Regions from separate parts of the Paenibacillus sp. FSL R10-2748 genome, predicted to be linked through region 1. Evidence: predicted binding sites of a transcription regulator. Region 1 holds the regulator's gene; each other region holds the start of a gene.

What was found. The regulator LexA, encoded in region 1, represses DNA repair genes until DNA is damaged. The targets are predictions, from matches to a motif close to CGAACATATGTTCG.
Region 2: NSS66_RS21405 (Y-family DNA polymerase) is a predicted target of LexA. The motif match lies at 3,427-3,440, and genes of this name have one in related genera.
Region 3: addB (helicase-exonuclease AddAB subunit AddB) is a predicted target of LexA. The motif match lies at 3,312-3,325, and genes of this name have one in related genera.

Annotation. Positions count from the first base shown of each region.
Region 1 covers NZ_JBBOTK010000002.1:161,328-171,351, reverse strand. Annotated here, with positions in the region: gene NSS66_RS07130 (hypothetical protein) at 616-723, shown strand; gene NSS66_RS07125 (PLAT/LH2 domain-containing protein) at 1,256-1,747, opposite strand; gene NSS66_RS07120 (hypothetical protein) at 2,446-2,586, opposite strand; gene NSS66_RS07115 (hypothetical protein) at 2,627-2,791, opposite strand; gene NSS66_RS07110 (hypothetical protein) at 3,029-3,331, opposite strand; gene lexA (transcriptional repressor LexA) at 3,614-4,240, opposite strand; gene NSS66_RS07100 (LysM peptidoglycan-binding domain-containing protein) at 4,429-4,797, shown strand; gene NSS66_RS07095 (DUF896 domain-containing protein) at 4,906-5,112, shown strand; gene NSS66_RS07090 (hypothetical protein) at 5,233-5,742, shown strand; gene NSS66_RS07085 (HAD family hydrolase) at 5,897-6,691, shown strand; gene NSS66_RS07080 (1,2-dihydroxy-3-keto-5-methylthiopentene dioxygenase) at 6,791-7,333, opposite strand; gene metH (methionine synthase) at 7,617-10,024, shown strand, end outside.
Region 2 covers NZ_JBBOTK010000008.1:92,474-102,497, reverse strand. Annotated here, with positions in the region: gene NSS66_RS21420 (L,D-transpeptidase) at 1-61, opposite strand, end outside; gene NSS66_RS21415 (helix-turn-helix domain-containing protein) at 521-736, opposite strand; gene NSS66_RS21410 (hypothetical protein) at 2,091-2,414, shown strand; gene NSS66_RS21405 (Y-family DNA polymerase) at 2,605-3,192, opposite strand; gene NSS66_RS21400 (hypothetical protein) at 4,024-4,515, shown strand; gene NSS66_RS21395 (hypothetical protein) at 4,586-5,050, opposite strand; gene NSS66_RS21390 (helix-turn-helix domain-containing protein) at 5,513-5,728, opposite strand; gene NSS66_RS21385 (hypothetical protein) at 5,680-6,012, opposite strand; gene NSS66_RS21380 (GNAT family N-acetyltransferase) at 6,374-6,931, shown strand; gene ppdK (pyruvate, phosphate dikinase) at 7,203-9,875, shown strand.
Region 3 covers NZ_JBBOTK010000004.1:521,255-531,278, reverse strand. Annotated here, with positions in the region: gene addB (helicase-exonuclease AddAB subunit AddB) at 1-3,245, opposite strand, end outside; gene NSS66_RS15395 (class I SAM-dependent rRNA methyltransferase) at 3,483-4,862, opposite strand; gene NSS66_RS15390 (Na/Pi symporter) at 5,006-6,028, shown strand; gene NSS66_RS15385 (NUDIX hydrolase) at 6,018-6,452, opposite strand; gene mtaB (tRNA (N(6)-L-threonylcarbamoyladenosine(37)-C(2))-methylthiotransferase MtaB) at 6,557-7,900, opposite strand; gene NSS66_RS15375 (16S rRNA (uracil(1498)-N(3))-methyltransferase) at 7,902-8,666, opposite strand; gene NSS66_RS15370 (site-2 protease family protein) at 8,855-9,547, opposite strand; gene prmA (50S ribosomal protein L11 methyltransferase) at 9,550-10,024, opposite strand, start outside.

The sequences.
Region 1 (10,024 bases):
AAATTCTTTTGAAATATCACCAAACCGTTGCATAATCCGAAAGAATGGGTGATACCCTACTGGCATGCGCTGACGGGATGTTTATTGTTTTGGAATATAGTAGAATTCATTAATTGAGTCTTGAGGAGTGAAAAATATATACTCGAAGCCATAACTCAATGCAATTAAATTGAATTAAGGCAGATATAAAGAAGGACTCTATCAGCTAAATGCTGTAGGAGTCCTTCTTGTTGTTCTTTAGTTGTGGCAATAGTAAAAGTTCTTCATCAGTGGCACCTTGCTGGATACGCTGGTAAAGTGTTTTTATTTTCCTAGAAGTCCATCCCATAAACAAGACCTCGCATAGCCTGTGGAGTAAACAAAGGAGGCGTTACGTGTGAGAGGAATAGAAAGAGGTTACGAAGAGACGGCCGGGAAGATTTGGACATCGATAGCTGCTGTCTTGGCACTCTTCATTTTGTTGGTAATCATCTTGAAATTAATTCTTTTATAAAGATTATTAGGCTCTACCGGTTTATCTGGGTGTGAGCCTTTGTTTTGTTTACCTGCATGCCCTATCACTGAACGTATTTATACATATATTAAGGTGAACGACAAATAAAGGAGGTTTAAGACATGGGTGCATATGAAGGTGCAGGTGGCGGCGGTGTATGGACTTCTACAGCGGCAATTTTAGTGCTCTTTATTCTCTTAGTTATCATCACTAAATCACTTTGGGTTTAATTCGTGAAAAGAACTGTTGGATAATACCACTTCACTCATGGATGGCAAATAGTTGAACTCAATGAGCGCATAAGCTATTTGGCAATAGCTACAGTATTCGCTTCTCTTTTGGCGAATACTTGGTGGATTTCCTGCCATAATAGATTTGCGCTTATTGTATTTTGTAAGATGGGGAAAGTTTCATTGAATGGGTATAATCCTTCCTAATACCTAAATTTAATCTCAGATAGGGCCTTATTAGTTTGCAACAATAACTGGTATGAGTCTTTTATTTGCGATAATACGCACGATACTTTGCACATCTTTCAGTATAGTATTAAGAAGATTCAATATACTTTTCCAGCGGTCATTTCTTAGCTTTTGTTTATATGGCAAATTTACATAACATTTTTCTCATTAGTGAGTTTATTATTAAAATTGATTCTTGAGATAGGGTTACAATTACGGCGATACAATTTTAGTAGGATTATTCATCCAAAACAAAAAGACTCTATCCAAATATCGACAGAGTCTTTTGTATGAATATTTGTTTTTAGGATGGAAAAAGTGTTTCGGAATCTGCGGAGCCGCCGTCACCAAGCCAACGGTCAGGACCTGCAAATGAGAAAGTTTTCCCGTTTCCAGATATTTTGACATTAGCGATTTTCCAACCTGGTTTATACCCAGATCCATCAGTTCTAATAGTAATTTTTCTGATGTCACCTAGGTTACTAGTGCTGATTCTTGTTGTATCGGAATCTCCTTGTTCAAAGCTACCATTGAGTGTAGCGGTAGCATAATCTCCATTAGAACCATACAGAGTTATAGAGATGTTCGAGTCTGTTCCAGCATCTTTGAGATTGGCCGTATTTACAGTAACGACATATTCAACATTAGCAAAAGGCGTAACAGACTCTATACTTCTATTTGAGTCTTGTAATGAACTATAAGTGTCACTTGTGACCTGATCTGCAAAAGAAGGTGCAGCAAAAGCTACAGATGAGATAAGCATTGCTACTGATGCTAGTAAAGATACTTTTTTCATTAAATTGTTACCACCTTTCTAGTATTTGTATTTAATGTTATACATGTGTAATGTATTTGTACATAGTTCATTGGTTGTGAAGAGAAATTTTTTTCTTGTCTTTGTTTGTTGTATTTTATCTTTATGTGTCGGATATTAGCTTTCTAATAATCATGTAAGGAGATGATTATTTAGAGAAGGATTTTTAGCGCTTATCCAGAATGAATTGTCGAGGTGACCAACATGAATCATACATATGAAGAGTTGATCGAATATCGAATTGTTTTCAGCTGCATTAAGTCAGATAAGAGCATCTGTAGTCCATCCGTTGAGTAGGATATGATGGAGCTTGTGGAATACGGTGGTGGGCAAGTGGGGCCTTATAAAGTTTTAAAATAAAAAATTGAGCAAACAATGCAGCAACGTACAAACCATGGACGGATATACAGCCGGAATACTTAAGTGAAAAAAGCTGAAGCAAGTTTGAGGGCTATAGGTGTGGTCAGTTGTACACAAAGTATTTGAGTCAAGAATGCTGCTGCTTTTGACTGGGTACCATTTCGCTTCTGTTTTAACCAGTGGAAGCATAGTTGAATATGTATGGTATTTAAAAGGAAGGCAACTGAATTTAGCAGTTCTATGGGATTTAGGAGTTGGGTGTATCGTTTAACACAAAAAAAGCAGGAAGAATCCTTCCCGCTTTTGCTTGAAAACAATTATTAACGTCTGCGTTGTCTATCATTTACGCTAAACAGATTAACAGCCAGTGCGTTACCTCTTGCACGCGCAATGGCTCTTTGAGTGGAACGGATGTTTAATCTTCTTCTTCTTAAATCACGTTTGCAATGTCTTCTGCTCATAATATCACCTCCCTTCAAGAAATGAAGGTACGGTTAAATCTTAGTGGCGTTTATGCTTACGCTTGGAAATTTTGATATTCAAGGCATTGGTTGCTAGTGCATTTCCGCTTCCTGTTTTAGCAGCTGCGGCTTGAAAGACTTTAACGACCAGATATCTGTTTTTCCCGATGCGATGCTTATACGTTTTAACTCTATTTCTGATCATCTGCATATCTCCTTTGCTTAGTTCTGCTATATACATATGTCAATTGTGATAGTAATGTATCAGCATAAATCTATTAAAAGCAAAAAGAAGCTAGTACCTATATTCCTAATGGATAATAAAAAAAACTCATGCGAACCTGTCTTCGCCTTTTCAACTTTACGTTGCAGGAGAATGTTACAGGCAGGTCGGCATGAGTCTAATAGTGTAGATAAAGATAATAGGCAGTTAGTATGAAAATTATTTACTATTAAGAGTGTTAAGTTTTTTCTCGTAGTACGCCTCTTGAGCAAGAATATGATTCAGTTGTTCAGAGAGCTGTTTATATTCTTGGCTGTCTTCTGGATAATTATTTCTTTCGAAAATTACAGCTTCGAGTTGCTTTTCTAAATACCTGAAATGGATAAGTATTTGTATATACTTAATACGGTCATAGGTTGTTATGTGGGAGTTCTCTTTTGCATACAAATGATCCATTGTTGGAACTACACAGCTTATGGCGATAAATATCACAACAAACGCTGAAATTATAATTTTTTTCATTTAATTCCTCCTACAGAGCTATAAGTAATTAATATACCATATTTATCTAAAACAAAGAAAGATCTATTAGTTTTGCCCATGACAGTATAGCTGCTCAAGGTCAGTGGGGGATTATTTGAGATGAGGAGGCTGATTTTTAGTAGAAAAAATAGGGATAGGTTGCTGAAATGAAAAAATAGTTGTGAGATACATAATAAACATAATAGCAATACAAAACCGGCTTGCACTAGGCAGCCGGTTTTGTATTAGTGGATAGAATAACGGGGAAGAAAGAACGAGAAATCAGTGGAAGTCCCGGAAGAGTCCTACAACCTTGCCCAAAATGCTGACGTGTGTCAGGCGAAGCGGTTCAAAGGCTGGATTTTCAGGTTGAAGCCGAATATGATCCTTTTCTTTGTAGAAGGTTTTAACTGTAGCTTCGTCTTCATCTGTCATAGCTACAACAATATCACCATTATCAGCGGTCTGCTGCTGACGTACGATTACATAGTCTCCGTTAGCAATACCAGCTTCAATCATGCTTTCGCCTACAACAGATAACATGAATATTTTATCCTCACCAACAAAGTGTTGGGGAAGAGGAAAGTAATCTTCAATATTTTCTGTCGCCGTAATAGGAAGGCCAGCAGTTACTTTGCCGACGACGGGGACACGACTAATGGAGTAATTAATCAAGTTGCTATTATCCGATTCGTCTTGACCGAGTAACTCAATAGCCCGTGGTTTTGTAGGATCGCGGCGAATGAGTCCTTTTTTCTCTAAACGATCCAAATGACCATGAACCGTAGAACTGGAGGCTAATCCGACAGCCTCGCCTATTTCGCGTACAGAAGGGGGGTATCCCTTTAGACGCACTTCATTGCGGATAAATTCAAGAATGGCCTGCTGGCGGCTCGAAATCTTAGACATACCGTATCAACCCCATTTAGTAACGTTTGGGAAAATTATAGCATAGAACCTCCGTTCGTACAAACATAAGTTCTAAATAATCCCTGAAAATAATTGCGAACTTTTGTTCTCTTTTCTATTGAACAAAACAAATGTTCGTGTTATATTGTGAAAACATAAGAACAAACGTTTGGAGGACACGGCCAATGATGAAATATAGCACTTATCAAAGTATTTTTCCGATGAATTTAGAAAATTTACAGGAGACTCGAAAAGAGGGTAGGGCACGTTTTATGCAGATTATTACCAATACTCTTTTACTTAAGCTTCTTATTATAGTGATTGTTGCTTGGATTGCAGGGGCAGGTGTACTTACAGTTTTCGCGGCACCTTCAGCTTCCAAGGAAGAAGTGACTAAACTGACCGTACAACCTGGGGATACGTTGTGGGAGATTGCCGCAAATCATAAACCGGAACGAATGGATACACGGGTATATATAGAAGGAATTGTGCGGATTAACGGTTTGGAGGATCGGGGAGTGCAAGTAGGTCAGGTACTCAAGCTTCCTAACTTCTGATCTATAGACTATTAGAGCTTGTCAGGGAGCGTAATACGGGAGCCTTGACAAGCTCTTTTCTACATGTCAAAGTGTATTATATCTTTGCTTTTATGGAGGGGACACAATTTGGATATAGACAGCTTGGTACAGCGCATTAATGAATTAGCGCGCAAAGCAAAATCCGAGGGTTTGACGGAAGAGGAAGCCACAGAGCGCGCCAATCTTCGGGAAATTTATTTAGGTAACATTCGCCGTAATTTTCGGCAGCAGCTTGAGACGATTGAATTTGTGGACGATGATACATCGAAAGGAAATGACGGGCTGAAGCATTAATGTTGTTAAAGTGCCCAAGCCTGCAATTTGCCTTTTGTTTTAGGTACCTTTTATGGTATCTATATAGATCAGCTTTGAGGCAATTGTTTTAATGTAATATATCTGGGAAGGAATTGAGAGATGGCCCGATCATTTGAAAGAAAAGTACGCAAAAACACAGCGCATTTAAATAAATCGCGCAAAAAGCAAGGCATTCAAACCATTAGCGGCGCAGGTTCTACAATGGATATTTTCCGTGGCCGTAACATTACTGTGCCAATTATGCTGGCTGGTCTTTCTGTATTGTACATGCTTATGAGTTACTTTTTGACTAAGACCGGTATGCGAGGGATGGATTGGCTTGTATTCGGCCTGTACTTGATGCTGGCTGTTATCTTTTTCATCCGTCGTCCTTATTTGAAAGTGGGAAAGGATACTCTCTATATGCTGAAAGGTGGTAGAGAACGTCCAATGACGGCAGGGGACATGAAAGCCATCAAGATTGAAAAGGGTTACGTAACCGTTGAAAGAAAAGGTAAGGGTGGTAATTTTATTTTCACAAAATCATTAGGTCGCTATGACACGGATGCCATTGCAGAGCGACTTGAGAAGTTTGCGCTATCCAATCAGATACAGGTAGACAAGAAATAACTGATTTGCCTGTAGCTCTGTAACAAAGGCCGTATGATGTTATTTCATATAACATGCTGCGGCCGCTTGCTTAATATGGGCACACATAACGATTCAAATGCTTAATCAAGCAAATAGGCGTACATATACTGTGGAAAGAGAGTGGATAATTCAGATGACGATTCAGGCGGTAATGTTTGATCTTGATGATACCCTTTTGTGGGATGAACGTAGTGTAGAAGAGGCATTTGATGCAGCGTGTCAAACAGGCTCCCGTGAAGCAGGCGTTGATCCAAAAACTCTGGAGGAAGCCGTACGTAAGGAAGCACGCGCTTTGTATGAATCCTATGAAACCTTTAGTTTTACTCAAATGATCGGCATTAATCCGTTTGAAGGATTGTGGGCGAATTTTACAGCAGGTGAGCAACCTGAATTCCGCCAATTGGAACAGTTGGCCCCTGTTTATCGAAAGGAATCATGGCGCAGAGGACTCCAGCAACTAGGGATAGATAATGAGAAGTTGGCGGAAAAGCTGGCTACCCAATTTGCTTCGGAAAGACGCGCGCGTCCACATGTATATGAAGAAACGTTCGAGATTCTAGAACAATTGAAGGGACATTACAAGCTGTTATTGCTGACAAATGGCTCCCCTGATCTACAACAGGAGAAACTGGATGGAGTTCCTCAATTAGCTCCTTTCTTTGATCATGTTGTAATTTCAGGTTCATTTGGTCGAGGCAAGCCTGATCCGTCTATATTCCAGCATGCTTTGGGGCTTCTTGGTATTGAGCCTGAACATGCTTTAATGGTAGGAGATAAACTGACGACTGATATTCAAGGAGCGTTGGCAGCAGGTGTACACTCGGTCTGGGTGAACCGAAACACTAAAACCAATACCACAGAGATCAAGCCGAAGTTCCAAATCAAGCATCTGTCTGAATTGGACGGAATTATTCAATCGTTAAAGTAAGAAATCAATAGTCTTTAGAAACGAGTATTAAGAAAACTCCCTTCGCTATTGTTACAGAGCAGAGGGAGTTTTTTTATTCACACAAGGATAAATTCGTAATTATGCTTTAATGAAGGTTGGATCTTCATACGGTTCGGCAATCCAGCCATTTTCTTCGATGAACAAGCGGATTGCGACGATCTTTTGATTCTCCATTAAAGTGAAGAAGTGAGGTATATTTTCAGGTACGGAGATAACGTCCCCCGGTGAAAGCTCTACGTTAAAATAGCCGATCTCTTCTGGGCCTTTAATGATGAAGATGCCTTTACCAGCGACAATGGCACGGATTTCATCCTCGGTGTGGGTGTGAATTTGCTCAAACTTGGCCAGCAGCTCGTTCAAATTCGGCGTTGCTTCAGATAAAGTGATAACGTCCCATATTTTATATCCGCGACGTGCGGCTAAATCCTTGATTTCGGGTTCAAATGTTTTGAGAACAGCGGCCTTTTGATCATCTGTTAAGGTAAAGTTTTCTTGCAGCTCCCCAGACAATTTGGAAGCATCCCAATGTTCATACAATATCTCGTGACTCTCCAGAAATTCACGTACTTGTTCTTCACCGCTAATTCGTTCATTCGTATTACGTATTAAGATTTCGGCCATATATATATATTCCCTCTTTTCCACTTGGATTAATGTTGTATAAAGAATACCATGTCTTGAAACGTTGTACAATACAGGATTTCAACATTTTATAATGCAAATGACCATAGCTAAAGGATGCAGGGTTAAGTACGCTCTATAATGCTACAAACTATAAAAATGGATAAGAGAAGTCATTTTTACAAAGAACAACCTGTATAAAACGTATGTTTTTACTTCAATCTATCTAAATGATACGGTTTCTGCTAAACTAGGATTTAACGTTTTGCGGGGGTGAAGAAATTTGGATAAAGTTAGCTTGCAGGATGCATTACAACGAAGAATACTCCTTCTTGATGGGGCCATGGGCACCATGATTCAACAGGAAGACCTTTCCCCCGATGATTTTGGTGGGGAAGAGCTGGAGGGCTGTAATGAAATGCTGGTCTTAACGAGACCGGATGTCATTCAAGGGATTCATGAAGCATACTTGAAGGCCGGAGCAGATCTAATTGAAACGAATACATTTGGAGCAACATCCGTCGTTTTGGCGGATTACGATATACCAGAACGTGCCCGTGAAATTAATCTGGTGGCGGCCAAACTGGCGCGTAACGCGGTGGATAAATACAGCACTGCGGACAAGCCTCGTTTTGTAGTAGGAGCTATGGGCCCAACCACGAAAACCTTGTCTGTCACAGGTGGGGTTACATTTGCTGAACTGATTGAAAGCTATCAAGAGCAGGCCTTGGCGCTTATTGAAGGCGGGGTCGATGTACTGCTATTGGAGACCTCACAGGATACGCTTAACGTCAAAGCTGGAAGCATCGGAATTCGGCAAGCTTTTGAGCAGACAGGTATCGAGCTTCCGCTAATGATTTCAGGCACGATTGAGCCTATGGGAACGACATTGGCCGGACAAAATATCGAATCCTTTTGCATATCACTGGAACACTTGCACCCAATTTCGATTGGATTGAATTGTGCTACAGGTCCAGAGTTTATGCGTGATCATATTCGCTCTCTGTCTGAAATGTCCTCTGCAGCTATTAGCTGTTATCCAAATGCGGGCTTGCCCGATGAAAATGGCCAATACCATGAATCGCCTGATTCATTAGCACGTAAAATGGCTGCTTTCGCTGAAAAAGGCTGGTTGAATATTGCTGGGGGTTGTTGTGGTACCACGCCTGAGCATATTCGAGTTATGAGTGAAAGTATGGCGCAGTTTGAACCGCGTCCGCTGGTAGGTCATCATCCTCCTGCCGTATCGGGCATTGAGCCTGTATATATTGAACAGGACAATCGTCCGTATATGGTTGGTGAGCGAACGAATGTTCTGGGCTCCCGCAAATTCAAGCGTTTGATCGTGGAAGGCAAATATGAAGAGGCATCTGAAATTGCCCGTGCTCAGGTAAAAAGCGGAGCGCATGTCATTGATATTTGTGTGCAGGACCCGGATCGCGATGAAATGACGGATATGGAAGCATTTTTGAAACTGGTTGTAAACAAGGTAAAGGTACCTTTAGTGATTGATACCACGGATATTAAAGTCATTGATACAGCACTTCAATATTCGCAAGGCAAGGCAATAATTAACTCCATTAATTTGGAGGATGGTGAAGAGAAATTTGAGAAAATGGCTCCTCTTATTCATAAGTACGGCGCCGCTGTTGTTGTTGGAACAATTGATGAACGCGGACAGGCTATTTCACGTGAGGATAAGCTTGAGGTAGCTAAACGTTCTTATGATCTGTTGGTGAACCGTTACGGTTTGGCAGCGGAGGATCTAATTTTTGATACGCTCGTATTCCCAGTAGGAACAGGTGATGAGCAATATATCGGTTCAGCTAAGGAAACCATTGAGGGCATTCGCATTATTAAAGAAGCGCTTCCCGGGGTGCATACCATCCTGGGCATCAGTAACGTATCTTTTGGTTTGCCGGAAGCGGGTCGTGAAGTGCTCAATTCCGTCTATTTATATGAATGCACCAAAGCAGGTCTGGACTATGCGATTGTAAACACTGAGAAGCTTGAACGTTATGCATCCATTCCAGAGCATGAGCGGAAACTTGCGGAAGACTTGATCTATAAAACAAATGACGATACTTTATCCGCTTTTGTAGCAGCTTTCCGTAACAAGAAAGTGGAGAAAAAAGAAAAGATATCAAACCTTTCGCTCGAAGAACGACTGGCTTCCTATGTAGTCGAGGGAAGTAAGGAGGGACTCATTCCGGATCTGGAGCAAGCGCTCGTGAAATATTCTTCGCTGGAGATTATTAACGGCCCGCTGATGAAGGGGATGGAGGAAGTAGGACGACTGTTTAACAATAACGAACTGATTGTTGCGGAGGTGCTGCAAAGCGCTGAAGTGATGAAGGCGTCCGTAGCCTATTTAGAGCCGTTCATGGAGAAGAATGAATCCTCAGTAAAAGGTAAGATTTTGTTGGCTACAGTCAAAGGTGATGTGCATGACATTGGTAAGAATCTGGTGGAGATTATTCTATCCAACAATGGTTACCATATCGTGAATCTGGGTATAAAAGTACCACCAGAACGCATTATTGAGGCTTACCGTGAAGAAAAGGCCGATATGATTGGCTTATCCGGACTGCTTGTTAAATCGGCACAACAAATGGTGCTGACCGCACAGGATTTGAAAAATGCGAATATTGATATTCCAATAATGGTTGGTGGAGCTGCTTTAACACGTAA
Region 2 (10,024 bases), on a different contig from region 1:
CTTTCAGTGTTCCTTTGTAATCTCGATTAGATGGAAAATTAGCAATAATGTGATAACCCATTGTTAAACGCCTCCATTAGTTTAGTTGAGAGTGGATTTGATGGAGTCGCTAACATCTAAATGGCTCCACATTCTTTGATGTTAGTCTTCAATTCCCTCTCACTTATGTAGGTGATTTAAGGCTGTGAATTACAACCAATCGTGAAAAATGCGAATACATAAAATTTTTTCAATTCATGTACTTTGCTCGATTATCCCCTACACTTATATAGGAGTTGGGGACTGTAACTACACAACCTGAATATGAACTTTTTCTAGATCGAGAAAATCCCTCTCTAAATTTGAATAGCCCCTCTAGCTAGAATAGATCCTGGGATAAACCTTTGGATTATCCTGTATAATTTAAAATTATGCTCAAGATGTGAGAAGAGTTGAGGAGTATATTCCAACTCGACCACAGCAAAAACTAAATAAGCTGCCTCCGGTAGAGTAACTGGAAGCAGCTTATCGCTAAGGACTCTTATTTTTTCATGATAAACTCAAGAAGTTCGGTTTTCATACTCTGGATGGCATCCTCTTTTGGCATAAGGATAAATTTACTTAATCGTTTAATATCTGGATCGAAATATTGGAAAATTGCATTCATAGCCTCTACATCGGATTTGGTTTGGGCAAGTTCTACTAATTTCATAAACTCATCATCTGACATAAATCGTGAAGCACCTTCTTTTTCCATTTGTTCACCGCCTGTTGTGTAATATGTAGTTCCTTGGCAACTTGGCCTTCCTTTTTATCGTTTATGTAAATTTCATAGATGACCTTTTTGCCTACCTCAGACCTTAGTCTATTAATGTATGATTTCATCATTATTTTGTTATCAGATTCTTCCGAAAACGAGGTTTGAAAGAGATTAGGCTTGGATTCTAAAGAAATTTCACGTTTCCGATTTCGTTTTGTACGATACTGCATTCTCCAAGCAATTCTATAAAGCTCGCGTCGGTAATCTTCGATAGCACCCATCGGAAATTTCCTCCCTTATGTTCATATACGTACATATAAGGTAGGAGTTCTCAAAATCAATATAACAACCAATTTATAGAATCAATTTTCTTTTTTTAGCGAATATAATAAAATTTTGAATTCTTTTGGAATTATCTGAAATTGCCGTGCAGAAACCCCTAAAATTCCGTGAAGAACCCGGGCGATTATATCGGCTTGTGTTGGTTCTTTTTTTGTTGGAAAAGTGGGGTGTATCATCCATCTGGCTCAGAAAAACTGGTGGTTGCAGGGGGATATATCATGGGATGGTTAGCAGAGGGCGTAAAAACGAAAAATTGACTTGACCATTCAGGAAGCTACTATAGTTGATGTTGATTATAGTGGGTCAACCATGCGGATCAACAGTAGGTATCAATCTCACGTTTAGTTGTGAAGAGTGAAAGAAAAGATTCTTCATTGAATCCAGCAGTGCTGGTTATGTAGGTATATTTATGTATAAAATGATATATATTTTTTCTTTTCTAGGCTTAATTCAAAAGGTTCATTAAAAAAAAGCGAGCATCTTGCAGCTGTTGGTATATAACTTGTGCCGTGTCGTTTAGGTAATCAGACAGAAGAAGTATTTCGTCCCATACATGCTGTGTAAATTTGAGATGTAGCAGCTCCACATTTTTGTCCATTGTATGATGATCGGACAACAGGTAGGTGAGATCTTTAACTGATATGATTTCATCCATTATAAATACCGTCTTTCATTGGTTATTATTTAGAATTAGATATTTTTACGCCAATCGGCATAAAAATTTTGTGAAGAGTCAGGATACTTTTAAAGGATTACGATACGACCCAAACTATCCAAGGGTCTAATGATTCCCGTGGTTTTCACCCTGTCCACCTCCGTTATTTGATCCAATAATACCAATATATCTTTAATTTTGCCTTTGCTAATAGGCTAAATTTACACAATTTGATTTGCTGAGATCAAAAAGAGAGGCAGGGGCTGTCTCTCTGAATGGTATGATATTAAAGTAGCATCTAATTGTACATTCCAGTAAGATATATTTAAAAATTTATGTTAGAAAGAGGTAATTATGTTAAAACATCATTTTTCAAAAAAATTGAGACAATCCATTGGAAAGGGAGAGTGTTTTTCTTTAATTCGATGGATGGTTATCTTGTTACTAGCTTTAAGTGTTTCTTTAGCTATGGCTGTTTACGGGATCTTATCAATAGATCTACCGAATTGGATAAAGCCACTGCCACCAAGCAACTGGATTGGATTTTATGGAAGTATGTTCGGGGCATTCCTCAACGGATCGGTGACCATATTTATTTTTAACGAAACACTTAGAGAAAATCGGAAGACGAATAGTGAAAATAAGCGAGTCCAAAGTTTACCGCTGCTGAAGCTATGAAGGTGTTATTGATATTGCCGGTTCGAAACATAGTGTATAAAAACTTCAATCTAGTCGTTTCGTTTAGAGATATTTTAGGGAATCACTACCATCAAACTTATAAACTAGGTTTCTCCAGCAACGATGGTCTTCCTATATTAACCTTAAAATGTACCACATCACCCATGTGGAAGACTGATAAAAAAGATTCCTATTTCATACATACGGAGTGACTTAAAAAAAGAATAGTACAAAGGTCTGTACTGCATAAAACAAGGGAGTAACGCCGAATATATAAAAGCGACCATAGAAGGTCGCTTTTTACATTTAGACAAATTGAGTAGCTCTGTAGAAGGGCTAAGCGAATTGTATATTCTTGCTGATAAATCCCTGTTGAATTAATCCTTTTCTTCATCTTTCTTTCAATCCCCCATATGTCTTTCACCAGCGGCGGCCACAGCAGGTGGGGAATATCCTGGTACGTGCATTCTGCGATCCCTGTTTTCTTGGAGTAATTGTCCAACTCCAATTTTGCAAGGAGCTTGTTCGGACCGATTCCAGCTGTGGACGGTAATCTAAGCTGCATAAGAATATCTTTCTGGATACGTTGAACTGCTTCGAGTGTTGTCCCGTGTAGGTGTGCTGTGGCATCTAAGGTAATCCAACTCTCATCAACGGAATATGTAGAAATAGCTTCAGTCGGTACGTACTGGTTTAGTAATTTAGTAATAGTCATAGATGTGTCCAGGTACAGTCCCATCTGAGCATTTACCATCTGGATACGCGGATCGGGAGGGATTTCATATAGTCGGTTTCCTGTCCGGATACCGAATTGTTTTTTAAAGCTGGAGAAGCCACAAGAATTACGGAGCCGGGGCGATTTTTATCGCCTACAACTGCTAAGAGGGTAGTAAGTGGGCCGAGCCCTCTGTCTACAGCTTCAATGGAAGCATAAAAGACTGGCAATAAATACAGGCGACCTCGTGATGGGGAAGTTTTGAGTAGTCAATCATGCTGTACCCCCTCTCAATATAGAACATTTGTTCTTGTGAATATATCACGAAAGTCCTTAGTATATTCATTATAATTTTTTCCTTTTTGGCGATAGAGTAAGTGTCATACAAGGTAAGGGAAATATTTAAAATCTTTATGCCACAAACCAATGCCGATATTAACAAGTAAAACAAGCCCCAAAAAACCTAGACAATCTAAATACCAGAGTATGGAATATGTATGTAGTTATTGTATAATAATTGTAAATACAGTGAGAGGAGAGAACATGCTAAAGAATCCAAATTTCCTTATTTTAATAATTTTCTTGGCTACATTAACAGTGCGAATTGTATATAATAATCCACCCATTATATTTATGACTGGTTGATGGGTATATACGCTATCCGTTTGATTGGCCGGACGTTGTACGAAAAATACCAGAATAATCATAGGACCAGTAATGTAACCGATACGATTGTAGAAGTGATTATGGTTATGATTTCAGTCGAAATTGTTCTGTTTTTATTTATGTCACAAGAAACATGGATGCATAAGTTGCTTTTTTTAATCGGAGAATCCTATTTTCTCATTTTATACTTTTTAAAGAAATCATACTAAAAAATAAGGAAGTGAATTGATGAAGAATCGAACTATTAAGATTGCAGTTGTTATTGTTTTAGTACTAGCATGGGGCATTTATGGCACTTATTATTTTTTGAATTTAAATACCTCTATTCAAAAAGCTGTGTTGGATCAGGTCGATATGGATAATGTCTATCTTCAGATTATAAGAACGCACACTAAAATTACTAATGAACCAGTCGATTATAACGTGCATGTGATGGAAAAGAGTGGAGTTAAAGCAATTTTGGATCAATTATCTGGCATTGAGCTTAAAAAAACAAGCGGAATGAATAACGGGGATAAAGTTCCTTTTTACTATACTATTATCATCCGCCCGAAAAGCAATCAGGATTCAACATTGAAGTATGAAATTACATTTAAGAATAATAAGTTAGTATCTATCTTTAATCAGGAAAAAAATTATAGGCAGGAATATATGATAACAAACGAATTCGACTACCACTCGTTCAAAAATTCAATCGATAAACTTTTCCAGAAGGAGTAGTTAGTTTGTATGAAAAAAGGTCGGTTGTCAAACTCAACCGACCTTTTTCTCAGTTATTTAGGAATCAGTCTTAGAAAACTTCCCATCCATTTCCGGAGTGTGCTTTTTGCACAACGCCATTACCCGAAATAAAACGGATAACGGTACCGTCTTGTAGAGTGTACTCAAGGAACGGGAATTTAATCTGATAAAGATCGTATCTTCCACCGTAAAGGGCAATTTGAGTGTTGATTTTATCAATGCCCGCAATACCGTCGCTAATGACATTTTCGACTGTCGAACCCGTGCCTGAGGCAAATAGCGTAGAGGCGAGGGAAGCAATTCCCATTGCTACCCCTACTGGTGTACTTGCAACGAAGACCAGCCCCAGAACCGTAGCTGTTATTCCTGTCAGCCCTGCTACGATTGCAGCTGTGTTGGCAGAACCACCTCTGAAATTACCGCTCTCTAATGCGACACGTTGTGCTTCACTCATTTTTAGTAATTGATACGGACTTGCCGTTACTGTTGCTGCATACTCTCGTGATCTTGCCATAATATATCAACCTCCTGATTTTTTGTGAGGAATTGATGGAGTCGCTGACATCTAAATGGCTCCACATTTATTTGATATCAGTCTTCAATTCTCATTCACTTATGTAGGTGATTTAAGGCTGTGAATTACAACCAAATCGTGAAAATTACGAAGACATGAATCTTCTCTTATTCATGTGCTTTGCTCCGATTATCCCCTACACATATGTAGGAGTTGGGGGCTGTAACTACACAACCTGAACATGCATTTTTTTCTGGATAAAGAAATTCCCCTTCTGAGCCCCTTAGAATATATATTGGAATACCCCGCTGGTTTATCCAATATAATATCCGAAATATGGGCAAGGAAAAATAAGAGTTGAGGAGTGTGTTGGATTTATTTTACAACAGACCTCAACCACAGCAAAAGCTAAATAAGCTGCCTCCAGTAGAGTAACCGGAAGCAGCTTATCGCCAAGGACTCTTATTTTTTCATGATAAACTCAAGAAGTTCGGTTTTCATACTCTGGATGGCATCTTCTTTTGGCATACGGATAAATTTACTTAATCGTTTAATATCTGGATCGAAATATTGAAAAATTGCATTCATAGCCTCTACATCGGATTTGGTTTGGGCAAGTTCTACTAATTTCATAAACTCATCATCTGACATAAATCGTGAAGTGCCTTCTTTTTCCATTTGTTCACCGCCTGTTGTGTAATATGTAGTTCCTTGGCAACTTGGCCTTCCGTTTTATCGTTTATGTAAATTTCATAGATGACCTTTTTGCCTACCTCAGACCTTAGTCTATTAATATATGATTGCATCATTATTTTGTTATCAGACTCTTCCGAAAACGAGGTTTGAAAGAGATTAGGCTTGGATTCTAAAGAAATTTCACGTTTCCGATTGCGTTTTGTATGATACTGCATTCTCCAAGCAATTCTATAAAGCTCGCGTCGGTAATCTTCGATAGCACCCATCAAAATTTCCTCCCCTTGTTCAAATACGTACATATAAGGTAGGAGTTCTCAAAATCAATATAACAACCAATTTGTAGAATCAATTTTCTTTTTTTGGCGAATATAATAAAATTTTGAATTATTTTGGAACTATTTGAAATTTCCTTATAGAGAGCCTCTAAAATTCTGTGAAGGGTATGGGCGATATGGGAAGCTACTAGAAGACCAAGTGTATGCTGGTATGGATGACGAGCAGGAGCAAAAAGAATCATGTCTGGCAAGCGGAAGGAACCGCTGTTGCAAAAAAGAACAGGTGAAGTCAGACGCTCATTTTTTATGCTATATTTTATACATAAGGAAAATTTGAGAGTTGAGGTGCAGCATGACATCAATGACTATTGTCAAATCATCCGTCACACCAGAATTAATGGCTTTTCAGGCAAGCACTGAAGATCAGGCTGAGGTTCAGGAGTTAATTTTAAAGACGGCCAGATGGCTGCACAGCAAAGGCTCCACGCAATGGGGCAACTTACTTAAAGGAAAAGATGATCACAACTTGGGCGGCGCTATTGCACGCGGAGAAGTGGTTATTTTCCGAGCATCGGAGGACCATAGCCTGGCAGGCGCAGTGATCTTGCAGCAGCAGCCCAGTGCATGGGACCGTAAGTTGTGGGGACTAGACGAAACGGATTCTGAAGGAGGAACCTCAGTATATCTGCATCGTTTGGTTGTGGATCGCGATAGCACCGGGAAGGGGCTAGGCCGTGAGCTGATGCAATGGATTGAACAAGGCATCCACTTCACAGGCAAGGATCGAATCCGTTTAGACTGTATTGCGGGCAATGACAAGCTTAGCGAGTTTTACAGACAATGCGGTTATACGTATATAGGCGAAACGAACGGCTATAATATTTTTGAAAAGATGCTAACAGAGATGTAGAAAAATAAAATCTGAGCTGAGCAAAGGGACGTCTAAACAGATGTCCTTTTTGTTTTTTTAAGTCGTGTCATTCTATCCCGATATACGTCTAATTCCGAATTAAAGTGTTTTATAAATAAGTTTATTCATTAATTAAAACATCATAAATGAATGTTATAGGTATATATTACGTCATATATATTGAAATTTCCTCCTGATTTGTGTTACAACTTTAAATAGACATATAGATTAATTCAGGCATGTATCTCGATAAGTGGAGGGAATGAATTTAATGCTGAAAAGAGTGTACTCATTTAACGAAGGTAAGTTGGGGATGAAAGCGCTACTAGGAGGAAAAGGCGCTAATCTCGCGGAAATGACGACACTGGGTCTCCCGATCCCTCCCGGCTTCACGGTGACCACCGAGGCGTGCCGAGCCTACTTTGCTTCAGGCGGCAAGCTTCCGGAGGGCTTATTGGGGGAGATCGTAATCGCCCTGCACGACATTGAGGAAGCGCAGTCGGCTATATTCGGAGATACGGAGCGGCCTTTGCTGGTATCTGTCCGTTCAGGCTCGGTAACCTCAATGCCCGGTATGATGGATACGATTCTGAATCTGGGTCTGAATGATGAAACCGTGCGTGGATTGGCAGAACAGTCGAGAAATGAAACCTTCGCCTATGACTGTTACCGCAGATTTATTCAAATGTTCGGCGAGGTCGTGCTAGGGATAGACTCCATCCATTTTAATCAGCTTCAGGAGCAGAGCAAGCAAACCAACGGGCGTGTCAGTGACCAAGAGGTTAGCGCAGGAGAATGGAAGGAACTGATCGCAAATTATAAAGATCTTGTCGCAGAGCGGAGTGGACAGCCGTTTCCACAGGATGTGTATCAGCAACTGCAACTGGCGGTGGAGGCTGTATTCCGCAGTTGGAACAATATGCGTGCCAAGGTTTACCGGAAGGCTTTCGGCATTCCAGATGAACAAGGAACAGCAGTGAGCATTCAGGCCATGGTGTTTGGCAATCTCGGCAACGATAGCGGAACCGGAGTGCTCTTCACTCGCAATCCCTCCACAGGTGTGAAGGAACTGTACGGTGAGTATATGGTAAATGCTCAGGGAGAGGACGTCGTGGCAGGAATAAGAACGCCTAACCCTATTCCACAACTTTTGGAAGAGCTGCCGCTAGTCTATGATCGTCTGGAAGAGCTGGCCTCATTGCTGGAGTGTCATTACCGGGATATGCAGGATATCGAATTTACGATTGAAAAAGGCAATTTGTATCTGCTACAGACGCGCAGCGGCAAAAGAACGGCGCAGGCGGCTGTAAAAATAGCTGTGGATCTGGTGGAGGAAGGGATTATCAGCAAAGAGGAGGCTATCCAGCGGATCGAACCGTCCCACATGGACCAGCTGCTGCATCGCTCCATTGATACTTCCACACCGCTGGAGGCAATTACCCAAGGTTTGCCAGCCTCGCCTGGCGCAGCGAGTGGGCGTATTGTATTCGACGCGGATACGGCAGTGAACTGGACTAAGGATGGGCAAAAAGTCATCCTGGTCAGTGTGGAGACCTCACCCGATGATGTTCACGGAATCATTGCCGCCGAAGGGGTGCTGACGAGTCGAGGTGGGATGACCAGCCATGCTGCTGTGGTTGCAAGGGGCATGGGTAAACCCTGCATTTGCGGCTGTGACGCGCTGAGCATTGATCTGAGCAGTCGGGGCGTCAGTATCGGTACCCTGACCTTTCAGGAAGGGGAGGATATTTCACTCGATTCGACCACCGGACAGGTGTACCAAGGCAGTCTGTCGCTCAATGAGCCGGTTATTACACCGGAGTTACTGAAGCTGCTGGAGATTGCGGACGGCATTCGGACGTTAAAGGTCTACACTAATGCGGATACGCCACTCGACGCAGTCAAAGCCCGTGAATTTGGAGCCGAAGGCATCGGGCTATGTCGGACGGAGCATATGTTTTTCTCTGGCAATCGTCTACCTATCGTTCAGGCGATGATTTTGGCCGATGATCAGGAGGAGCGGATTCTTCATTTGAATCGTCTGCTCCAAATGCAACAATTTGACTTTGAGGCTATGTTCAGTGCGATGGACGGTTTACCGATGACGATTCGCCTGCTGGACCCGCCGTTACATGAGTTCCTGCCGAATCTGGAACAGCTTCAGGAGCGACATCGGGAGCTTGTGCTTTCCGGCGGCCATGCGGAGGAGCTCCAGCGTCTTAAAAGCACTATCTCCAAGGTTCATGAACTACGGGAAATTAACCCTATGCTGGGTCTGCGCGGTGTTCGGCTGGGCATTCTGTTTCCAGAGATATACGACATGCAGATTGAAGCGATCTTTAAGGCCGCGGAAGCGGCACTACGCAGGGGCGTGGATGTGAGACCGGGGATTATGATTCCGCTGGTCGGTCACTCCAATGAACTCAAGCAAATGAGGGAACTGGTTGATAAGGTAGCCGTTCAGGTGCTTAGCGAGGAATTTAAGTGGTTCAAGTATCGGGTGGGCACCATGATTGAGGTTCCAAGAGCAGCCCTGCTGGCAGATAGCGTGGCCCAGTACGCGGACTTTTTCTCCTTTGGAACCAATGATCTGACGCAAATGACCTTTGGTTACAGTCGAGATGATGCTGAAGGTAAATTCCTCGGCTCCTATATGGAAAAAAACATACTGGAAACGAACCCTTTTCAGGTGTTGGATCAGGATGGCGTAGGCAAGCTGATCGAATGGGCTGTTGTCAAAGGCAGGGCAAAAAAGCCTTTTCTGGAGACAGGTATCTGCGGCGAGCATGGCGGGGATAGTGAGTCTATTCTCTTTTGTCACCGCAGCGGACTGGACTATGTCAGTTGCTCACCGTACCGGGTGCCATTTGCCCGCATTGCCGCTGCCCAAGCAGCTTTGCTTGTCAGAGCGGAGCAACCTGAGGGAGCGTTGTCCGCTTTGTAGCTTATTAGCATATTCAAGGCAGCCTTGCTTCAAAGGCTGCCTTGTTCGTTTTACAGCAACATTGATATGCAGATCTCGTCGAGAACAATAAATTTTATATAGAAATGAAAATGGGGATATCGTGTCTCGCCCTCCTACATATGATGATA
Region 3 (10,024 bases), on a different contig from region 1:
ATAGAGGAATATCCCTTGTCCAATGCTGTATCCATTTGCCCAACTACATCCCGATCCGCGAGCAATAATCCCTTCATCTTAAAACGTTTTAAAAGCTCCTGACGGGCCTGTTCTGCGCTAAGACCGTTAGGCGACTGCAACATCGGATTGTGGACGTGAAAATACAGTGTACCCGCTGGATAAGCTGTCTCGCCCAACCATTCCTCCGCCGCATTCAGCAGCACATCCAGGTAGGTGAGCATCTGCAAGGACAGGCCATAGTACACTTCATGCAGCTTGAGATCCTTTTGGCTAGATTTGTAATCGATGACACGCAAAAGTAACCCCTTTTCTCCCTCTGCCACATCTACACGGTCAATCCGTCCGACAATTTCCATTACAACGCCGTTATCTAACCGGAAGCTTAACGGAGGAAGCTGCTGACCCGGCCCAAAGTCTAACTCCAGCCCAATCGGCTCAAAGCTACCTCTTCGCGCATGTTCACCTAAAATCAACGAGGCACGGCTCACGATGTCTTTCAATTTACGCAAAATGTAGCCATACCGCTTGGAGCTCATTAAAATCTCGCCTTGCAGACGAGGAGCCAAACGCTCCACTGTACTTTCCGCCTCTTGGCGGCATTCCTCCGTGCTGAGACTGCCCCAGCTGACATTGCGTTTACGCAAATTGATCGCCATCTCTCCAAGCGCTGCATGAAATAATTGTCCGATATCCGGGGCCTTCAGGCGATACATTTGACGTTCCTTCAAACGAAGACCGTGAGAGGCAAAGTGCGAAAATGGACATGCCACAAAACGTTCCATACGAGATACGCTGGTACGCAGCTTGCTGCCGTACAGACGGCGGCTCGTTTCCTTCTGCATTTCGGCATGGTTCTCGTAAAAAAGTGAGGTCAACAGCTGACGCAGCTTGTCCTTCTCACGCCCTTGCTGGCTTGCGTACCAGTTATATACCTCCCACCAAGGGGATAAAATGTCACCGCCACGCCGCCAATGCCGTAATTGCGCAATGAGCTGCGGTAAAGCCTCGGACGGATGAGAAGCATACTCCCATTGCGTCGTCCAAGCATCCCCAGGCAAAGGGTATCCAGCCAGTGGACGCTCGTCCAGACTAGGAAACAGGTGCCGCACATGTCGTACTAACTCAGACGGCAGCAACGACTTCCCTTCTTCATCAGTCACTGCATAGCTCATCCACAGGCTTTTACCGGCTGAAGTAAGGGCCGTATAAGCGAGAAAACGTTCGTCCAACAGACGTCTTGTCATATCCGGCGCCAGCTCTACGCCTCGTTCGTTTAATGCCGTACGCTCCTGCTCATTCAGCACACCGTCCTCATGGAACACAGCCGGCATCACACCTTCGTTCATACCTAGTACAAAGGCATGTTGAATACCGGACACACGTGTACGGTCCGTGTTTCCGACTAGAACCTGATCCAGAGCTGGCGGAACAAGTCCCATACGGAACTCAGCCAATCCCGTTTCCAGCACACCCGCAAACAAAGAGGTATCCAGCCTCTCATCACCCATCATTTCGACAATTTGATCCAGTAGTTCAAGCACCGCATCCCATACTTGACGATGCTCCTTCGCCTGCTCAGGTTTTCCTGCTTCCTCTGCCTGATGAATGAAGGCGTCCAGCTTGTGGCCGATTTCTGCATCCTCCAGTAACAGATATACCGCTTCACACTTCTCAAGTGCAGTTCGTGCCTTGCCGACACGTTTCTCAAACGCACGTAAAGGCGTCACGATCACATCCCGGCACAGTTCCATCAAATCCAACGTTTCATCCCGTTGACGGCTCCGTTCCTGCTCCTCCAGCTCCAGTGACAAGCTGGGCACAGCCTGCCACGGGCGACCGTCTGTCCAACGGCTGCCTTGTATTCCGCAGGCTAGTACATAGTTTTCCAAACGGTCCATCTCCTCACGGCTCACCCGACCATCCAGCGGCAGGAGAAGGTCTGTTTTGACCGCACGGAATACATCCTCATATCGCCAACGACGCTGCACGATATCCAGCGAAGCCCGAATCAATTCCACTAAGGGATGATGCAAAACACTTCTCCGCTGATCCAGAAATACTGGAACCTCATATTGTTTGAATATCGGTTCCACCCATGGCTCATAATCTTCAATATGACGTACAAACAGGGCCATCTCCCGATAACGAGCGCCCTCATCTCGGGCCAGACGACGCATTTCGCGTACAGCCCCTTCCAGCTCTGCACGGCGATTAGCCGCAGTGTACAGTTTTATGCCTTCCGGCTGTTCTTCTGTCCACTGCTCTCGTAGCTGCTGCAGCCGCATCCATTGTTCCTGATTCCGTAACCCTGTACGATGTTCAAAGTTAGCCTCCAAATACGCCAACGCCGGACGCTCCTTAAATCTCGGCAGCGGATCAGGGCGCAGTAATTGTGTCTGCGTCTCTATCATCAGCTCGTCTGCCATTCCTTTGAGCTTTACATACGTAGCCGCTGAGGGATGAAACAAATCCAGCTCATGCGGAAGCTGTCCGCTCTCGTAGCTGCGGTTGCAAGTCAGCGCCACCGTCAACGAAGAAGCGTGCAGCATAAGCTGCTCCACCACCTTGTATTCATGTGGTGTAAACCTGCGGTAGCCATCCATCCAAATATCTGCCCCACGCACAAGGGAAGACTCAGCAATCTGTTCTGCCAGCATGCGCAGCGTATCTTCACCGTCAATATATTTAAGCGTCAGCTCTCGTTCAAAATCCTCATAGATTAGACTGATATCTTTGAGCTTGCCGCGCAAAATCGGAGTTGACTCTCCAGCAGCGTTCATTCGCTCCAGTTGCTCCGGTACAGACCGAGTATCATTTCCATACTGCTTTAGCTCCGTAAACAATGTATTCAACCGATCCACAAAGCCGAGCTGGTCTCCCGAATCCTTAAACAAACTCAGTTCATCCTTGCGACGACGAATAATTTTATATAAAAGCATCTTCTTGCCTTCTTCCGTTACAGGCACCAGTGCTGAACCCCCGGTTTCCTGCATAACTAAATAGGCAAGACGATGAAATCCCATCACTTGGGCGCGCACCGACCCCTGAATACCGTTTCCGGCTTCTGTAAGTAACGCATGCTCAGAAGCAAATGACGATTGCTCCGGTACAAGTAACAGCATAGGCTTACCTAGCGGCTCCTCGCGTAACATAGACGTCATTTCATTGCGGATTAACGTACTTTTACCACTCCCAGAGCGGCCAATCAACAAGCGAACCGACATGATGCGGCCTCCTTTCCAACGAACAACATTCTATTAAACAGTATAGCATATCAGGCAAGGGAGAAAAGAACGTACGTTTGCCATGTTGTAGCAATTCTTCCTCCCTCTAAAAAAACAAATCAGTCCCGCAGATTGGCTTGGTGCATGCCTTCTCTACAGGACTGATTTATATCTAAACGAGTCTATTTTACCTATTTAATCACCAAAAAGGCGATTGACTTTGACCTTGTATGAAACCTACAGCTGTGTCCGGCTGCGCACCTCAAAGATGGCGAATTTCAAGTAATGGCCTTCCTCCACACCCAAAATTTGAGGATGGTCTTTACCAGCCGCTCTCCAGTCTACCAGACGAAGGATTTTGCCGGCATCTGCCGCCGCTTCCTTAATGGTATCTAAAAACAACTCTGGCCGCATATGGAACGAGCAGCTCGCAGTCACCAGATAGCCGCCCTCATTGACCAGCTTCATCCCGTGCAGGTTGATATCTTTATATCCACGTGTAGCTCCTTTGACAGCGTTCTTCGTTTTGGCAAAGGCTGGCGGATCAAGAATGACCACGTCAAAGGTGCGTCCGCCACCTGCTGTCAGCGGCTTGGATGTATCTCCTTTGCCCCCGGCTCGTGCATTGCGTTCCTCTACACCTTTCACTTGATTGCGCAAATATTGAAAAGCATCGTCGACGACAAACTCGACGCGTTCCTCAAAACCGTTCAGCTTGACATTATCCCGCGCACTTTCAATCGCATGCTCAGAAATATCAAGACAAGTTACTTTTTTAGCACCATGTTTACATGCATTGAGCGTAAAGCTTCCCGTGTGCGAAAAACATTCCAATACGGTTGCGCCATCCCAGAATGGGAATTCAACAACCTTACCACTTTTATTCACTGGCTTCATGACCGTTGTGCCCGCATCCCCTGAGTCTGCAGCTACTTCTTGTAGCGTAATTCCACTACGTGCTCCCCAACCTGTCATCAACGGTGCTATGGCCGCACGATTTTCACGCTGGTCAAAGAAATAACCCGTCTTCTGGCCCTCTACAATATCAACCTTGATTTGCAGGCCATTTTCCGTCACTACCACATGACGCGGACAATCACCGTACAAAGGACCCTTCGTTTGTTCCAATCCTTCCAGCTCACGGATGGATACATCACTTCGCTCATATATACCAACAGGACCCACTACTTCAACGAGCGCATCCCTGATTTCTTCCCTGCGCCGATCCATGCCAAGCGTTAACAACTGCACGACTAACACATCACCAAATCGATCTACAATCAGTCCAGGCAAAAAATCAGCCTCGCCGTACACCAACCGATAAGCGTTTCCCCCGGTCACAAAACGTTCGCGGTGCTCCAGACATTTGCGAAAGCGTTGGGCAAAAAAGTTTTGATCCATTGCTTCCAGCGGCTCGTAGGACATCACACGCACTGTAATTTGTGAAGCTGGATTATAGTAACCTGTCGCCAAATAACGCCCCTGATGGTTAACGATACTGACCAAATCGCCTGCCTCTGGGTCCCCTTCGATCTTGGCTATTTCGTTTTTAAACACCCAAGGGTGTGCGTGCTCCAGCCTTTTTTTACGGCTGCGTTCTAATATTACTGAAGGCAAAATCCTTCACTCCCATTCTTGGATTACTCAAAGTCCTTAATATCGTTCCGTAAAAAAGAGCTCAGCCATGCTTGTCATGGCTGTCCCCGACAGATCATAGGCTGTTACATAAGTATTTTCACCTAGAAAAGGGGGCTATGCCCGTGTTTATACATGTTATACTCCCACTGTGCGGCGGGCTGTTTATTTTTTTGGGCGGGATGAAGCTGATGGAAGCAGCCCTCCGGCATTTGGCCGGTCCCTTCCTCACCCGCTGGCTGAACCGCGCCACAGTTTCACCTTGGCGGGGCATGCTGTTCAGCTCAGGCATTACGGCCCTGCTGCAAAGCAGCACCGCCGTAACGGTGCTGACGATCGGACTGGTCAACGCCGGGCTGTTGACCTACGGCCGCACGCTCGGCATCATTCTCGGCACCAATATCGGCACCTGCCTGACCACTGAGCTGATGGGGCTCCAGCTTGGCATGCTGGCTGTTCCGCTGCTCTGCGGCTCACTGCTATGCTGGAGCACTGCCGTCCTGTGGGGTGAAGCTGTCCCCAGTCGCCAGTATGCGTCCGCTGGAGCTTCACCCGGCTCCAATGGGCTTAGCCGTCCGCAGGCTGTACAATATATCAGCCTCGTCTTTGCTGGATTTTCGCTGATTCTGGCAGGTATCCGCGTAATGCAAACAGTCGGCCCCTGGATTGAGCAGGCCGGACTATTCCGCTGGTTTCTTGATCACGCTGCGGCCAACATGTGGTGGGCCTTCGCTGCTGGAGCCTGTCTGACCGCGCTGGTTCACAGTAGCGCAGCCGTCATTGGCATGGCGATTAGCCTTGCCGCTGCGGGAGCCTTGCCAGCCGATGTGGGGATCGCCATCGTCATCGGCTCCAATGTAGGCACCTGCGTAACCGCCCTCATTGCCGCTGTTGGCGGCAGCGTGTCCGGCAAATTTGTAGCCTGGTCCCACGTGCTGCTGAACGTAGGCGGAGCCTTGCTCTTTATGCCGTTGATCCCTGGTCTGGAGATGGCCGCTGCCTGGATATCTACCGAGCCCGGAGCCAAAGTAGCCCATGCCCAAACTCTGTTTAACGTTATTAGCTCTCTGCTGGTCTTGCCTCTCTGCTATCTACCTGTGTGGACGCGTTTAGAGGATCGTATATCTCCCGACAGAATCAAACGTTAATTCCTAGCATGGACAGCGCCTTGCTTAAGATGACATCATTATTGTCATATCCACCCTGGCGCTGGAGACGCCATGCTTCCTCAGGCGTATGCCACGCAACTCCTTTAATTTCTTCGATCTGTGCCTGTAAATCCCCATCCAGTGCCTCTACGAGATAATAGTGTACTTCTTTATCTACTTCCCCAAATTCTGGATGATGATACGTATAAGCAATCATATCTACATGCTGGATAATCCGCCCGTTCAACCCTGTTTCCTCGCGAATTTCACGTAAAGCCGTCTGTTCGATTGTTTCTCCCAACTCCATCTTCCCTTTAGCCAAGGATACCTTGCCATATCGGTCAGTAATGAGCTGAATTTCAAGTTGCTCCCCCTGTTTGCGAAACACAACGCCGCCTGCGGAAATTTCCTTTTTTGCTGCCATCCTGTAATCTCCCTTCCTTGCGCAACAAGGATTCCGTCCTCTCTGTAAGGAAAGGCGAAATCCTTGTTTGCCATCTCTATTGCCTGTTCAGGCTTTTTTTGTTCTTACAGAGCTGTTTGCAGCCCATTCTCTAGTACGCGAACCAATTGGCCTTCACTTTCATTAATGCCCGCCTTCGTCAGCTTCACGCGGCATACCTTGCCAACCAGATCCTCAGTACCTTCAAACGCCAGTTGAATATAATTGTCACTATATCCATGGAGTATGCCGCTATCTTCGGTCCCTTTCGGTGCAACTTCCGGAATGACCTCCAGCACCTGACCTACAAACTTCTCAGCATACGCCAATTGCATTTGCTCTGACAGTTGTATCAGCTCATGCACTCGTGCATTTTTCACGTCTTCGTCCACCTGATCCTCCATACGCGCCGCAGGAGTTCCACTGCGCTTGGAGTATGGGAACACGTGCATTTCCGAAAAACCGATTTTTTTCATCAGCTCATAGCCATTGCGGAACATTTCATCCGTCTCCCCAGGGAAGCCGACAATCACATCCGTTGTAATCGCTACATCCGGCATTGCTTTGCGAATCATAAGCATTTTGTTATAAAACTCTTCTGTGGTGTACTTGCGACGCATCCGTTTCAACACGGTGTCGTCCCCCGCCTGAAGCGGTATGTGAAAATGACGAACCAGCTTGGTGGAACGATTCAGTACATCAAGCATTTTTTCATCAATCTGGCTGGCTTCAATCGAACTGATACGGATACGCTCTAGCCCTTCCACCTTCTCCAGATCCCACAGCAGATCAGATAGGTCGTAATTATCCATGTCGTCACCATAACCGCCAGTGTGGATACCTGTGAGTACAATTTCCTTGTAGCCTGCGTGCACCAGTTGACGCGCCTGTGCAATAATACTCGCAGCATCACGACTACGGGATAGACCCCGCGACCACGGAATGATGCAGAAGGTACAGAAGTTATTGCACCCATCCTGAATTTTCAAAAAGGCCCGAGTATGATTAGCAAAATCAGGCACATCCATTTCCTCAAATACACGCGTTTTCATAATATTGCGCACGGCGTTCACCGGTTGACGCGTCCCTTGAATTTCCTGCACGAACGGAATGATTTTGTCTCGATCCTGAGTCCCGATAACGAGATCAACGCCAGGAATATCCATAATTTCGGCAGGAGAAGTTTGGGCGTAACAGCCCGTCACTGCCACAATGGCATCTGGATTCCGGCGAATCGCGCGGCGAATGATCTGACGACTCTTTTTATCACCGGTATTCGTAACGGTACATGTATTGATAAGATAGACATCAGCAGTCTGCTCATCAAAGTCCACCTGTTCATAACCTTCATTTTTAAACAGCTGCCAGATCGCTTCTGTATCATAAAAGTTTACCTTACAGCCCAATGTGTAAAATGCCACTGACGGCATATTAAACCCCTCCCATTTCTCCTGTCTCATATAAAATGCATGCCAATGCAGCCATTCCTGCGGTCTCCGCACGCAAAATACGTCTTCCCAGTCCTGTAGACTGTGCCCCGGCCTGCTCGGCCTCCAGGCTTTCCGCTTCAGTAAAGCCGCCTTCCGGGCCTACCACCAGCAGAACACGCGGCATGTCCGTCGACGCCCATTGTCCTGCCAAAGGCTGGATTACATCCCGTAGCTGTTTACCCTGCTCTTTTTCATAACAATAACATATCAAATCATACCCAGCAAAAGAAGCCAGAAGTTCTTTCCACGTCATGGGCGCGCTAATTTCTGGAATCCGGTTACGGTGGCTTTGTTCAGCCGCTTCCTTCACAATCTTGCGCCAACGCTCCAGTCGCTTGCCTTCTTTTTTGGCATCATACTGCACGACCGTACGCTCGGACAAAAACGGTACAAACCCGGTTGCTCCGATTTCTGTACATTTTTGCATCACCGTCTCCATCTTGTCTCCTTTAGGAAGACTCTGAGCGATAGTGACCTGCACATGCGGTTCAGAGGTCATCTTCAGCGGCTCAATAATCGTCGCCGTAACATGATCCTGCTCAATCGTATCCAATGCAGCCAGCGCTTCCCTAGATATCCCGTCACTAACTATAATTTTGTCACCACTACGGCCCCGCATGACTTTAGCGATATGTCGCGCGTCCTCACCCGCAACAATCACGTGATCTTCTAGAAATTGCTCTGCCGGAATAAAATAACGCTGCATTCTCTCTCACACCTATTCCTGGATTTTGCAAAATCCTCATTCTAAAAATAACTGTTATCCACTAACGTTCCGTACAAAATCCGAATAAATCACCAAGCAACATCATATCATCTTTTGCGCCTGTATGACCAGTCTGTTCCCTCTTCCATTCAGGTTATACCTACCTATTCTCGTAAAAAAAGGAGCCCTTAGGCTCCAAACAATCCAGTGATATAAAAAGAGAACTGCAAAAACTGTATATAAATCATCTGGGCCAGCGTGTAAAGAGGTTCAATCGTTACAGCTCGAACCTGCGGAATGACCAGGATAAGCAGAAAAATAAAGATCGACCACTGTTCAAATTGCTGAAGTTTACGGCGTACAGGAGTGGGGGCCACATCTTCCACAATCCGGTATCCATCCAGTGGAGGCAGTGGGATCAAATTAAAGATAAACAAAAATAGATTTAAATTGATCAGAGCATTGATAAACAAATAGATTGCTTGAGCCACCCGTTGGTTCTCCATCCCCGGCAATACTTGAAAATGAAGGAGCACGGCATAGATCAAAGTAGTAACAAATGCAAGCAACAGATTGCTGAGCGGACCCGCAGCCGATACGATAATGCCCATGAGGCGCGGACGGCTAAAATTGTCACGATTAACCGGAACTGGCTTGGCCCAGCCAAAGCCTCCGATCAACAGCAGCAGCGTACCCAGCAGGTCAATATGCACTGCCGGATTTAAAGTCACGCGCCCAAGTAGCTTGGCCGTAGGGTCACCAAATTTATTGGCATAATACGCATGTGCAAACTCATGAACCGTGAACGATATGATCACAGCCAGTAAATAAAAGGGAAGAACATTTAAATTTACACGAAAAATATTTTGTAGAAAATCCATACTTACCTCTTTCTCGCCACAAACGCCAGCCAATCTTCATCCCGGCTTATTTCGGCAATCTCAAAGCCAGCTGCTTTCAAAGCAGTTTCGACAACCTCTTCTTTGTTCTTCCAAATCCCTGAAGCAATATAAATACCACCTGGTTCCAGGGCTTTATATACATCATCAATGAACAGCAGAATAATCTCTGCCAATATATTAGCTACCACTAGCTTGACCGGTAACTGGATACCCAGCGTTGGATCGCTTGCATTAAGCACAGATAGCAAATCACTTTCTTTAATGGTGATGCGTTCCTCCAGTCCGTTCAAACGCGTATTTTCCCGCGCACTGGATACTGCCACCGGGTCCAAATCCAAGGCAAGTACATGCTTCGCTCCCAGCTTTACAGCTCCAATGGCCAAAATACCGGAACCCGTGCCGACATCAATAACTTCTTCTCCACCCTTAATCACAGACTCCAGCGTTCTCAGACAA